One region of the Methylobacterium sp. 092160098-2 genome, then DNA from elsewhere that is predicted to be linked to it. Evidence: predicted binding sites of a transcription regulator. Region 1 holds the regulator's gene; each other region holds the start of a gene.

Region 1 (3,965 bases):
CGGACCCGGCCAACGCCGCGCTGTTCGCGCGCGCCCGGGCTGCCCTGCCCGCGCCGGCGCTCTGGCCCCTGCGCCTGTCGAGCCAGGGCGACACGCTGCAGCTCGATTTCGCCGCGACCGGCCTGAAACCCGAATCCATCCGGAACGCCGCCTATTTCCCCTATGCCGAGACGGCGATCGACAACGCCGCCGCGCAGGTGATGACCGTCGACGAGACCGGTCTGCATCTGACCATCGCGCGCAGCAGCCCGACCGATCCTTTGCCCGCCGCCCTGCCCGGCGTCCTGACGATCGACGAGGTCGGTACGGACGGCACCCGCCGCCTCGCCTTCGCGTATGGTGACGAGCCGGTGCTTCCTGCCGTCGCGGCCGCGTCGAGCGCGCCGAATCCGGCCGGAGCCCCGCCGGCCGCCGCCGAGTTCGACGCGCTGACCCTCGCGACCGCCGCGGCCTTCGCCTTTTTGGGCGGCCTGATCCTCAACCTGATGCCCTGCGTCTTCCCGGTGCTGTCCATCAAGGTGCTGAGCCTCGTGCGGCATGCCGGCGAGGGCCCGGCGCGGCTGCGGCTGCACGGCCTCGCCTACACGGCCGGCGTGCTGGCGAGCTTCCTCGGCCTCGCATCCCTGCTGATCGCCCTGAAGGGCGGTGGGGCCGCGATCGGCTGGGGCTTCCAGCTGCAATCGCCCGCCATGGTCGCAGCCCTCGCCTATCTGCTGTTCGCTATGGGCCTGAGCCTGTCCGGAGTGGTCCATGTCGGCGGCCGGCTCGCCGGCCTCGGAGACGGCCTGACCCGGCGTGCCGGCCTGAGCGGCTCGTTCTTCACGGGTGTGCTGGCGACCCTGGTGGCGACCCCCTGCACGGCGCCGTTCATGGGCTCGGCGGTGGGCTTCGCGCTGACGCAGAGTGCCGGTGTCGCGCTCGCCGTCTTCGCGAGCCTCGGCCTCGGCCTCGCCCTGCCCTTCCTGGTGCTGACCCTCTGGCCGCCGGCCCTGCGGGCGCTGCCGCGGCCGGGCGCCTGGATGGAGACCCTCAAACAGGTCCTGGCCTTCCCGGTCTACGCCACCGTGGCCTGGCTGATCTGGGTTCTGGCGCAGCAGGTCGATCCGCGTGGGCTGCTGGCGGCGCTGATCGGCCTCGTCCTGGTGGGCTTCGCCGCCTGGGCCTGGGAACACGGCCGCGCCGCCGCGCCCGGGGCGGGCCGGGTCGCGCGGGTCGCTGCGGCCCTCGCGCTAATCGCCGTGTCGGCCCTCGCCGTGACCCTTCCGCGGGACCGCGCCGCGCCGTCGGCGCAGGCCGCCGCCGACGGGGTCGAGCCCTTCACTCAAGCGCGTCTCGACGCCCTGGTGGACGCGCACCGCCCCGTCTTCGTGGACATGACCGCCGCGTGGTGCATCACCTGCGCGGTGAACGAGGCGACCTCGCTCAACACCAAGGCCGTGCGGGCCGCGATGGCCGAGCGCGGCGTGACCTACATGAAGGGCGACTGGACCAACCAGAATCCCGAGATCACCCGTCTGCTGGAGAAGCACGGGCGCAGCGGCGTGCCGCTCTACCTCCTCTATACCGGAACCGGAGCGCCTCAGGTGCTTCCGCAGATCCTCACCGAGGGGACGGTTCTGGCGGCGCTCGACGCCGTGCCGGTCGCGTCCGGCCGGAGCGCGGCGCTGACCCGCTGAATCTGCGCGAGGCCCGGGGGGCCGCCGGGCCTCGCAGCATCCGCCGGCCTCGAACGTCCCTGGCTCCCTTCGCTGCAAGCGGGCGGGCGGCGCGGCCGACCGGCCTCCGGCCCGGAACCCTTTGTCCCGGAACGCTTCGCGCCCCTCTCAAGCGTCGAGCGAGAACGTCTCGTCGAAGGCGTAGCCCGAGCCGCGGACCGTACGGATCGGGTCGGCTTGGCGCGGGCCGTTCAGTGCCTTGCGCAGCCGCCCGACATGGACGTCGACCGTGCGCTCGTCGATGTAGACGTCGTGTCCCCAGACCCCGTCGAGGAGCTGCTCGCGGGAGAAGACACGGCCCGGCGCCAGCATCAGGAATTCCAGCAGACGGAACTCTGTGGGGCCGAGATGCAGCTCCTCGCCGCCGCGGCGGACGCGATGGCCGGTGCGGTCGAGTTCGAGGTCGCCCGCCGCCAGCCGGTCCGAGACATGGGCGGGCTTGGCCCGGCGGAGCAGCGCGCGGATCCGGGCAAGCAGTTCCGGGACGGAGAACGGCTTGACGATGTAGTCGTCGGCGCCCGTCCCGAGACCGCGGATCCGGTCGCCCTCCTCGCCCCGGGCAGTGAGCATGATCACGGGCAGCCGCTCGGTCTCCCGGCGCGCCCGGATCCGCCGGCACAGCTCGATGCCCGACAGGCCGGGCAGCATCCAGTCGAGCAGGACGAGATCGGGGATCCGCTCCGCCAGGAGCAGCTCCGCGTCGTCGCCCCGAGCCGCGGAATCCACCAGAAAGCCCTCGGCTTCCAGATTGTAGCGCAGCAGCGTGGTCAGCGCCTCCTCGTCCTCGACGATCAGGACTTGCATGCTCACGTTCGAAGATCCGTTCACGAAGCGGCGCCATACGGCCTGCAGGCGCGCCGACTCTCCTTGGAGTTGGCGGGCAGGCAGAGGGTGCAGGAGGCGCCGCTCAGCCTCAACCCGCACGCTCCGATTCTCCGGCGGCGCCCCACAGGAGCGCGCGCAGGCCGACGCCTGGACCGGGGGCGGCCCGCTTACGGAGCCGGCACCCCGTCCACGGTCGCATAGTTCGACGCATCGTTCTTCGGCCGGTCGCCCGCCAGGGCCTCGCCCGTGGCGAGATAATGGATCGTCTCGGCGATGTTGGTGGTGTGGTCGCCGATCCGCTCGACGTTCTTGGCGCAGAACAGAAGATGCGTGCAGAACGAGATGTTGCGCGGATCCTCCATCATGTAGGTCAGGAGCTCGCGGAACAGCGAATTGTACAGGGCGTCGATCTCGCCGTCCCGCTCCCAGACATCGTGGGCTGCCTGGACGTCGCGGCTCGCATAGGCGTCGAGAACGTCCTTGAGCTGGCCCTCCGCGAGGTCGCTCATGTGGCGCACGCCGAGAACGATCTTCTGGGCCGGCGCCTGATCGGAGATCGCCACCACCCGCTTGGCGACGTTCTTGGCGAGGTCGCCGATCCGCTCGAGGTCGCCGGAGACGCGGATCGCCGAGATCGTCTCACGCAGATCGATCGCCAGGGGCTGACGCCGGGCGATCAACAGCACGGCGCGCTCCTCGATGTCCCGCTGCAGGGCGTCGAGGCGCTTGTCGGCGACGATCACCGCCTGGGCGAGCGTGTCGTCCCGGCGCACGAGGGCGTCCGTCGCCTCCGCGGTCATCTTCTCGGCCACGCCGCCCATCTCCGAGATCGAGCGACGCAGGTTCTCCAGGTCGGTGTCGTAGGAGGTGACGATATGGCCGGGCATGGCGAATCCTTCGATGGGTCCCGGGGGCGGCGCTCCGGGGAGGCCCTCGGGGACCCGCCGGCCCTCCGCGGATGCGGCGACCGGACGGCCTTCCCCGAGACCGGAGCGTCCAGGCAGACTAGCCGAACCGGCCGGTGATGTAGTCCTGGGTGCGGCGTTCCGTCGGGTTCATGAACATCCGGTTGGTCGGACCGAACTCGATCAGCTGGCCCAGATACATGAAGGCGGTGAACTGCGAGATGCGCGCCGCCTGCTGCATGTTGTGGGTGACGATCACGATGGTGAACTCGTCGCGCAACTGCTCGATCAGCTCCTCGATGCGGCCGGTGGAGATCGGGTCGAGGGCCGAGGTCGGCTCGTCGAACAGGATCACCTCCGGGCGCTGCGCCACCGTGCGGGCGATGCACAGGCGCTGCTGCTGGCCGCCCGACAGGCCCGTGCCCTGCTGCTTGAGCTTGTCCTTCACCTCGTCCCAGAGGGCGGCCTTGCGCAGGGAGGCCTCGATCCGGCCGTCGAGTTCGGATTTCGGCAGCTTCTC
Region 2 (3,965 bases), 1.3 Mb from region 1:
CGGCTTGGCGGGCGGCATGACGCCGTCCTGCCATCCCGCGCGGGCGCCGTCACGGGTCAGGCGGCGTCCCGGGTGCCGCGCGCGCCGCCATGCGCCTCGATGATATTGCCGAAGAACTGCCGCGCGCTCACGTCCCAGCCGCAGCGCAGGGCCTCGGCCCGGCACTCGGCCCGCGACAGCCGCAGGGCCGCCAGCGCGGCAGCCCGGAGATCCTGATCGAGAACCCCGACGCGACGGCCGCCGACCACGTCGTTGGGGCCCGGCACCGGGAAGGCCGCCACCGGAAGGCCGCTGGCCAGGGCCTCGAGGAGCACGATGCCGAACGTGTCGGTGAGGCTCGGGAACACGAAGACGTCGCAGGCGGCGTAGACCGCCGCGAGGTCCGCGCCGGTGCGGGTGCCGAGGAAGCGCGCCCCCGGCGCGAGACCCTGCAGCCGCGCGCGGTCCGGCCCGTCGCCCACCACGACCTTGGTGCCGGGCAGGTCGAGGGCGAGGAAGGCGGCGACGTTCTTCTCCACCGCCAGCCGCCCGACATAGAGGAACAGCGGCCCGGGCAGGTCCGCGAGTTCCGCCGGCACGGGCGTCCCCGGTCCGGCGGGCCGGAACCGTTCCGTGTCTACGCCCCGGGTCCAGCGCATCAGCCGGCCGAATCCCCGCGCCGCCAGTTCACCCTGGAGCGAGGCGGTGCTGACCATCGTTCCCCGCGCCGCGCCGTGGAACCGGCGCAGATAGGCGTAGGACCACGCTTCCGGCACCGGCGCGCGGGCCGCGAGATATTCCGGGAAGCGGGTGTGGTAGCTCGTCGTGAACGGCAGGTTGTGCGCCAGGCAATGGCGCCGCACGGCCAACCCCACGGGCCCCTCCGTGGCGATATGCACGTGGGTCGGCCGTTCCGCCGTCCAGCGCGCCGCCACCCGCTCCCGGCTGGCATAGGCGAGGCGGATCTCGGGATAGCCCGGGAGCGGCAGCGACCGGAAATCCGCCACGGAGAGCAGGGCCGTCGCGAAGCCGTGTTCCGGGGCGCGGCGGACCATCTGCTCCAGGGAGCGGACGACGCCGTTCACCTGGGGATGCCACGCGTCGCTGGCGATCAGAAGCTTCACGGCGGTGCCCTCAAGCCACCGCGCGCCGGCCCGCCAGGGGATGCGGCACGGCCTCGGCCGCCTGCGCCCGCAGGAGGCTCGGATAGTGCAGAACCTCGATCCGGCCGTCGTAATGCTCCACGAGACCGGTGCAGGATTCCACCCAGTCGCCGGTGTTGAGGTAGCGCAGGTCGCCGATCGGCCGGTCCGCCGCATGGTGGATGTGGCCGCAGATCACCCCGTCGGCACCCTGGCGGCGCGCCTCCTCGGCCAGGATCGTCTCGAAGCGGCCGATGAAGCTCACGGCGTTCTTCACGCGCAGCTTCGCCCAGGCGGAGAGCGACCAGTAGGACAGGCCGAGGCGCCGCCGCACCTTGTTGATCAGGGTGTTGAGGGACAGGGCCAGGGTGTAGGCGCCGTCGCCGAGATGGGCGAGCCAGCGCGAGTGCCGCACGACCATGTCGAACTGGTCGCCGTGGATCACGAGGTAGCGCTTGCCGTCCGCCGCCTCGTGGATCGCGGTCTCGGCCAGCTCGATGCCGCCGAAGCTCGTGCCCACATAGTCGCGCAGGAACTCGTCGTGGTTCCCGGGCAGGTAGACGATCCGCGCGCCCTTGCGGACCTTGCGCAGGAGCTTCTGCACCACGTCGTTGTGCTCCTGCGGCCAGTACCAGCCCGAGCGCAACTGCCACCCGTCCACGATGTCGCCGACGAGATAGATCGTGTCGGCGTCGTAATCCTTCAGGAACGACAGAAGCAGACCGGCTTGGCAGCCGCGCGTTCCGAGATGCAGGTCGGACAGGAACAGCGTCCGCACGCGGACCGGCATCTCCTCAACCTCGGCCACGGCAACCCTCTCCCGGCGGCTGAACGGTGCCGGGATCCAGAGCGCGATCCCATCTCAGTTTGATGACGCGGAGTCCCGGCGGGGCCACCCGTCCGCGTTGCGGCGCCGCAAAGCATCTCAACCGGACCTCGGCTTCGTTGCGCCGCACAAAAAATTTTTTTGCCAAGTTCTGGAAGTTTTTCCGGTTTTCCTTTCGAGCTTCGCCCGCTCATAATACCAGGAACCGGCGGCTCGGCACGAGTTCGGCCGGACCTTGACAGGAAGGCGGCGAGGACGGCCCTGAGGCCGTTGGACGGGACGGCATTTCGGAGGCGACCGGCGCGCGGGGGCGTGCCGCGACGCGAGCGGCGTGAGGCCGCCTGCCGCTCCGCGGAGGCCCCCCGATCACGGCAGAGGATGGCGTTCGAGGGGGCGCGGCGCGAGCCGCTTTCGACGGCGCCGGACCGACTCCCTGAGGACGCTTGGACAACCCGGCGCGGGTTCACGCCCGCGCACAATGGATTTTTCGGAGGAAACATCATGGCCGCAACCCGGCGCCCCGGTCGCAACCACCTCTTCATTCCCGGCCCTACGAACATCCCGGAGCGCGTCCTGCGCGCCATGCACGTGCCGTCTGAGGATCACCGCTCGCCGAGCTTCCCCGAGCTGGTGAAGCCGCTGCTCCAGGACTCCAAGATGGTGTTCGGCTCGACCGCCGGGACGGTCATCCTGTTCCCGTCCTCGGGCACCGGCATCTGGGAATCGGCCCTGTCCAACACCCTCTGCCGCGGCGACACGGTGCTGACCTCGCGCTACGGCCAGTTCAGCCACCTCTGGGTCGACATGGCTCAGCGCCTCGGCCTCGACGTGGTCGTCCAGGAGGAGGAGTGGGGCACCGGCGCCGATCCGCAGAAGATCGAGGAGGCCCTGCGCGCCGACAAGGACCATAAGATCAAGGCCGTCATGGTCGTCCACAACGAGACCGCCACGGGCGTCACCAGCGACATCGGCGCGGTGCGCAAGGCGATCGACGCCGCCGGCCACCCGGCCCTGCTGTTCGTGGACGGCATCTCGTCGATCGGCTCGCTGCCGTTCTACATGGACGACTGGAAGGTCGACTGCGCCATCGCGGGCTCCCAGAAGGGCTTCATGCTGCCGGCCGGCCTCGGCCTGATCTGCATCAGCCCGAAGGCGCTCAAGATCGCCGAGGGCGGCACCGGCCGCAACGACCGGCTCGGCCATGCCTACTTCGCCTGGAAGGACCAGCTGGCCGCCAACGCCACCGGCTACTTCCCCTACACCCCCGTCCTGCCGCTGCTCTACGGCCTGCGCGAGGCCCTGGCGATCGTGAAGGAGGAGGGGCTGGAGAACGTCTACCACCGCCATCACGTGCTCGCCGAGGCGACCCGTCAGGCCGTGGCGGCCTGGGGCCTCAAGCCCTGCGCCAAGGAGCCGAAGTGGAACTCCGACACGGTCACGGCGATCGTGGTGCCGGAGGGCGCCGACGCCGCCAAGGTGATCATCCACGCCTACGAGCGCTACAACCTGTCGCTCGGGGCCGGCCTCTCGAAAGTCGCCGGCAAGGTGTTCCGCATCGGCCACCTGGGCGACCTGAACGAGCTCTCGCTGCTGGGCGCCATCGCGGGCGCCGAGATGGCCATGATCGATTGCGGCATCAAGGTCACGCCGGGCTCGGGCGTCGCCGCCGCCTCCAGCTATCTGCGCGAGAATCCGCTGCATAAGGCGTAATCGGCGCACGCGATCGGGGCGGGGCCGGGTTGCCGGGCCCGCCCCGACGCGCAAGTAAGAACAAGACTATCGAGGAAACTGCCCGTCGTACGAGAGGGGTCCTATGACCAAGAAGATCGTGTTCCTGGATCGTGAATCCCTCGATGCCAGGGTCCGACCGTTCAACTTCCCGCACGAATACGTCGAGCACGACTCGACCTGGACGCCGGGAGAGATCGTCTCCCGCCTCCAGGGGGCGGAGATCGCGCTGATCAACAAGGTCCCGATGCGGGCCGAGACGCTGAAGCAGCTCCCCGACCTGAAGCTGA
Region 3 (3,965 bases), 1.5 Mb from region 1:
ATCCCGCCCACCGTGCCGGAGCCGCCGAGCAGGCCGCCGGCGCCCACGAAGACAGTCCCCGCGATGGTGCCGTTGGCGTAGAGCGCGCCGCCCTGTCCGATGCCGACATCGATGCCGAGGCGGTCGGTGGCGTCCATGCGCAGGGTGCCGGTGACGTTCCCGAAATACCCGGCGGCCGCATAGAGGTCGAGGCGGCTCCAGTAGCTGAGGGGGCTGCCGTAGAAGGCGGCCAGCGCGTTGGTCTCGGTGTTGACCAGGATCTGGTTGATCGTGCTGGTGGCGAGCTGGCCGTAGAGGCCGCCGGTGGGCGCGAGGGTCCGCGCGGCGGCGGTCGATCCGCCGTAGAGCGGCGCGAGCAGGATCGAGGCGTCCGGCCCGCCGGCGGGAGCCGCCTCGCGGGGCGCCTGGGCGAAGCTGAGGGTCGGCAGGCCGTAGGTGAGGCGTTGCTGGTAGGCAGCCTGGTTACCGGCCGACGGCACGTAGGGATTCCCGGCCGCGTTGGCGGCGCTGCCCGCGCAGGCGGCGACGGTGTTGCCGCACTGGGCGGCGAGGTAGGCCTGCAGCTGGCTCTGGGCCGCCACGAACTGGGCGGGCAGGTTGATCGCCGTGCCAGTCACCGCGGCGTTGTTGATATAGGCCGGGTTGGTGAAGGCCTGGGCGAGGTCGTAGGTGGCGAGCGCCCGTCCGCCGATGATGTCCAGGGGGTAGTGCACGCCCAGGACGATGCGGCTGTTGGCGTAGTCGGCCGCCCGGGCTAGCATGCTCTGGTATTGCTGCGGCACCAGCATCGCGAGCAGGATGCCGTCGGTGAACGCGTAGGTGGTGTGCCCGCTCGGAAAGGACGGGTTCGTGGCGATGCCGTTGAGCGCGGTCGGGTCGAAGGTGTTGAACCGGGCCGGCGCCGCCTGGACGGGCCGCGAGGAACCGTAGACATCCTGGCCGGCTTGCGTGTTGGTCACGCCGTAGGCGAGGTCGTAGACGCTGTTGGTCGTGTTCGGCAGCCCGTTGGCGGTGGGCAGGCTGTAGCCCGCCGGCGCCACGGCCGGCACCGCCACGTAGTTGGCCGGGGTCACGCTCGGATTGTTGGCCGCGCCGTTGGCATAGTAGTTCTTGGCGACGCCCAGGTTGTTGCCTGTGAAACCGTAGGCACCGGCCAGCAGATTGACCACGCTGCCCAGGGGTCCGCTCGCGCCCTGCTCGACCCCGCGCTGGTAGATCGGGCCGAGTTGGGCACCCAGGCCGCCGACGAGCTGTTGCGGAACGATGCCGTTGATCGGCGTCTGGGCCGGCAGGCCGCCCGCGAGATTTGCAGCCACGCCGTATGTCCCGAGCCCGGCCGAGGACAGGTCGTTGCGCGCCGAGCCCAGCAGGTTCTTGTCGCTGATCGCGAGCTGCTGCTGGGCGAGCCCCGCGGCGGTGTTGATCGCGATCGACTGCGCCAGGTTGAGCTGCAGCGTCTGCTGACCGGTCGCCGTCGTGTTGAGCGTCAGGTACGGCGCCAGCAGATTGAGGACATTGACGTCCGAAGCGGTCGTGTTGGCCGTCTGTGCCTGCGCGCCCGGTCCGAAGGCAGCGACCGCCAACGCCACGATCGAGACGCCATATCGAAATGTCATGCCAACCCCCAAAGCGCGCGGCGATTCAGCCTGCGAGCCGGAGATTTAGCGAACTCTACGCGCTCGCCTTCGTCATAATCCAGTCACAAATCTAAAAGCTTACATTTGTATCCTGCCAGCAACAGGATCAAAACTTTGCCGGCGCAAATCATATCATGACTCATCTTCGTCTTAACCTTGCAGCGCGTGCCGTCATGACATGAGGATCGGGGCGATGGCCGTCCGTCATCGCAACGGGCCCGGCACAGACCGCCCATCCTCGGCGGCCCGAACACTGGGACGGCCCGGACACTGGGGACGGGACGAAATCCCGCAAATCGCTTCGGCCGGATGCCGTTGCGCGAGGCTGGACGCGGGATCGACGTCACCCGACCGTCACGGGCACATTTTAATCCCGGCTCACCATCACGAATGATTCCGCGCGAGGGTTCATGTCCGATTCCGCCGTGGCGCCGTCGGGGGCGGTCGCAGGCCGGCAGGTAGGGGGCCCGCGCCTCGACCACGGACTGCATCTCGGCGGGGTGGTCGCCTTCCTCCTCGTGCTGGTGGCGGGCCTCGGCTACGCGGTGGTGAGCCTGATCGCGGACATGAACGCCGTCGGCGAGGCGCCCCTCGCCTACGGCGCCTTCGCGCTGCTCGGCCTCGCCTTGCTGATCGCCCTCGCCTTCGAGTTCGTGAACGGCTTCCACGACACCGCCAATGCGGTCGCCACGGTGATCTACACCCACTCGATGCCGCCGCTCGTCGCTGTGATCTGGTCGGGCGTCTTCAACTTCCTCGGCGTGATGCTCTCCTCGGGCGCCGTGGCCTACGCCATCGTGACGCTGCTGCCGGTGGAGCTGATCCTCAATGTCGGCTCGCATGCGGGCTACGCGATGATCTTCGCGCTGCTGCTGGCGGCGATCCTCTGGAACCTCGGAACCTGGGCGTTCGGGCTGCCCAATTCCTCGTCCCACGCGCTGATCGGCTCGGTGCTCGGCGTCGGCCTCGCCAACCAGCTGATGAACGGCGGCGACGGCACCGCGGGCGTCGACTGGAGCCAGGCCCTCAACGTCTTCAAGGCGCTGCTGTTCTCGCCGGTCTGCGGCTTCGTGCTGGCGGCGCTGCTGCTGCTCGCCCTGAAATTCGCGGTGCGCCGCAAGGATCTCTACGCGGCGCCGAAGGGCGAAGCGCCGCCGCCCCTGTGGATCCGCGGCCTGCTCATCCTCACCTGCACGCTGGTCTCGTTCTTCCACGGTGGCAACGACGGGCAGAAGGGCATGGGCCTGATCATGCTGATCCTGATCGGCGCCGCCCCCACCGCCTACGCGCTCAACCGCACCATGGCGGACGACACGACGCCCGCCTTCGTGCAGGCTTCGACGGCGGCGGGCGCGGTGTTCTCCGCCCGGGCGCCCGGCGCGGAGGTGCCGGACGCCGCCGCCGCGCGCCGGACCGTGACGGAAGCGCTGAAGACGAAGGACCTGAACGCGCCGCCCGTCTACGCCGCGCTGGCGGCGCTCGCGAACGACATTGCCGCCAGCGTGAAGAATTACGGCGCGATCCGCACGGTGCCGGCCGCCCAGACCCAGAACCTGCGCAGCGACATGTACCTCGCCGCCGACGCGGTGCGCGTGCTGCCGGGCTCCGGGGCCGATCTCTCGGAGGCCGACAAGGCGACCCTCAAGCGCTACGCGGGCCTGCTCAACGACGGCACGCGCTACATCCCGGGCTGGGTCAAGGTCTGCGTCGCCCTCGCCCTCGGCCTCGGCACCATGGTCGGCTGGAAACGCATCGTCGTCACGGTGGGCGAGAAGATCGGCAAGACCCACCTGACCTACGCGCAGGGTGCCTCGGCGGAGATCGTCGCGGCCGGCACGATCGGGCTGGCCGAACTCTACGGCCTGCCGGTCTCGACCACCCACATCCTGTCATCCGGTGTCGCCGGGACGATGGCGGCCAACGGCTCGGGCCTGCAGATGGCCACCGTGCGCAACATGGCACTCGCCTGGATCCTGACCCTGCCGGCGGCGATCACCCTCGCGGCCGTGCTGTTCTACCTCCTGCGCCACATGTTCTGATCCGGCGTCTGGCCGGCTGGCCGGAGACCGGGCGTCATCCCATGGGGAGCAGCCCGGTCTCCGGCTTCCGTCGGCCCCCTCAGGAACCCGCCATCGCCCGCACGAAGGCCAGGCAGGTCCGGCGCGCGGCCGGATTCTCGATCGCCACGAACGCCGAGACGAGGTCGGCCGCCTGGGCGATGGCCGTATCGGGCCGGTCGGCATCCGGGAAGAAGCTCGCCACCGGCACGTCGAGAATCCCGGCGATGCGGTACAGCGCATCCTTCGAGGCCGCCCCGGGGGGAGGCTT

What was found. The regulator PhoB, encoded in region 1, activates phosphate uptake and scavenging genes when phosphate is short. The targets are predictions, from matches to a motif close to TGTCATNNANCTGTCAT.
Region 2: a site for PhoB is predicted at 1,981-1,997, ahead of PQI07_RS13855 (UDP-2,3-diacylglucosamine diphosphatase). Genes of this name have one in related genera too.
Region 3: a site for PhoB is predicted at 1,979-1,995, ahead of PQI07_RS12840 (inorganic phosphate transporter). Genes of this name have one in related genera too.

The regions. Positions count from the first base shown of each region.
Region 1 is NZ_JAQPZJ010000001.1:4,207,897-4,211,861, reverse strand. It holds gene PQI07_RS19820 (protein-disulfide reductase DsbD family protein) at 1-1,676, shown strand, start outside; gene phoB (phosphate regulon transcriptional regulator PhoB) at 1,824-2,519, opposite strand; gene phoU (phosphate signaling complex protein PhoU) at 2,708-3,427, opposite strand; gene pstB (phosphate ABC transporter ATP-binding protein PstB) at 3,546-3,965, opposite strand, start outside.
Region 2 is NZ_JAQPZJ010000001.1:2,936,590-2,940,554, forward strand. It holds gene PQI07_RS13850 (glycosyltransferase family 4 protein) at 57-1,103, opposite strand; gene PQI07_RS13855 (UDP-2,3-diacylglucosamine diphosphatase) at 1,114-1,929, opposite strand; gene PQI07_RS13860 (aminotransferase class V-fold PLP-dependent enzyme) at 2,449-3,657, shown strand; gene PQI07_RS13865 (D-2-hydroxyacid dehydrogenase) at 3,761-3,965, shown strand, end outside.
Region 3 is NZ_JAQPZJ010000001.1:2,717,693-2,721,657, reverse strand. It holds gene PQI07_RS12845 (autotransporter family protein) at 1-1,616, opposite strand, end outside; gene PQI07_RS12840 (inorganic phosphate transporter) at 2,048-3,676, shown strand; gene PQI07_RS12835 (hypothetical protein) at 3,756-3,965, opposite strand, start outside.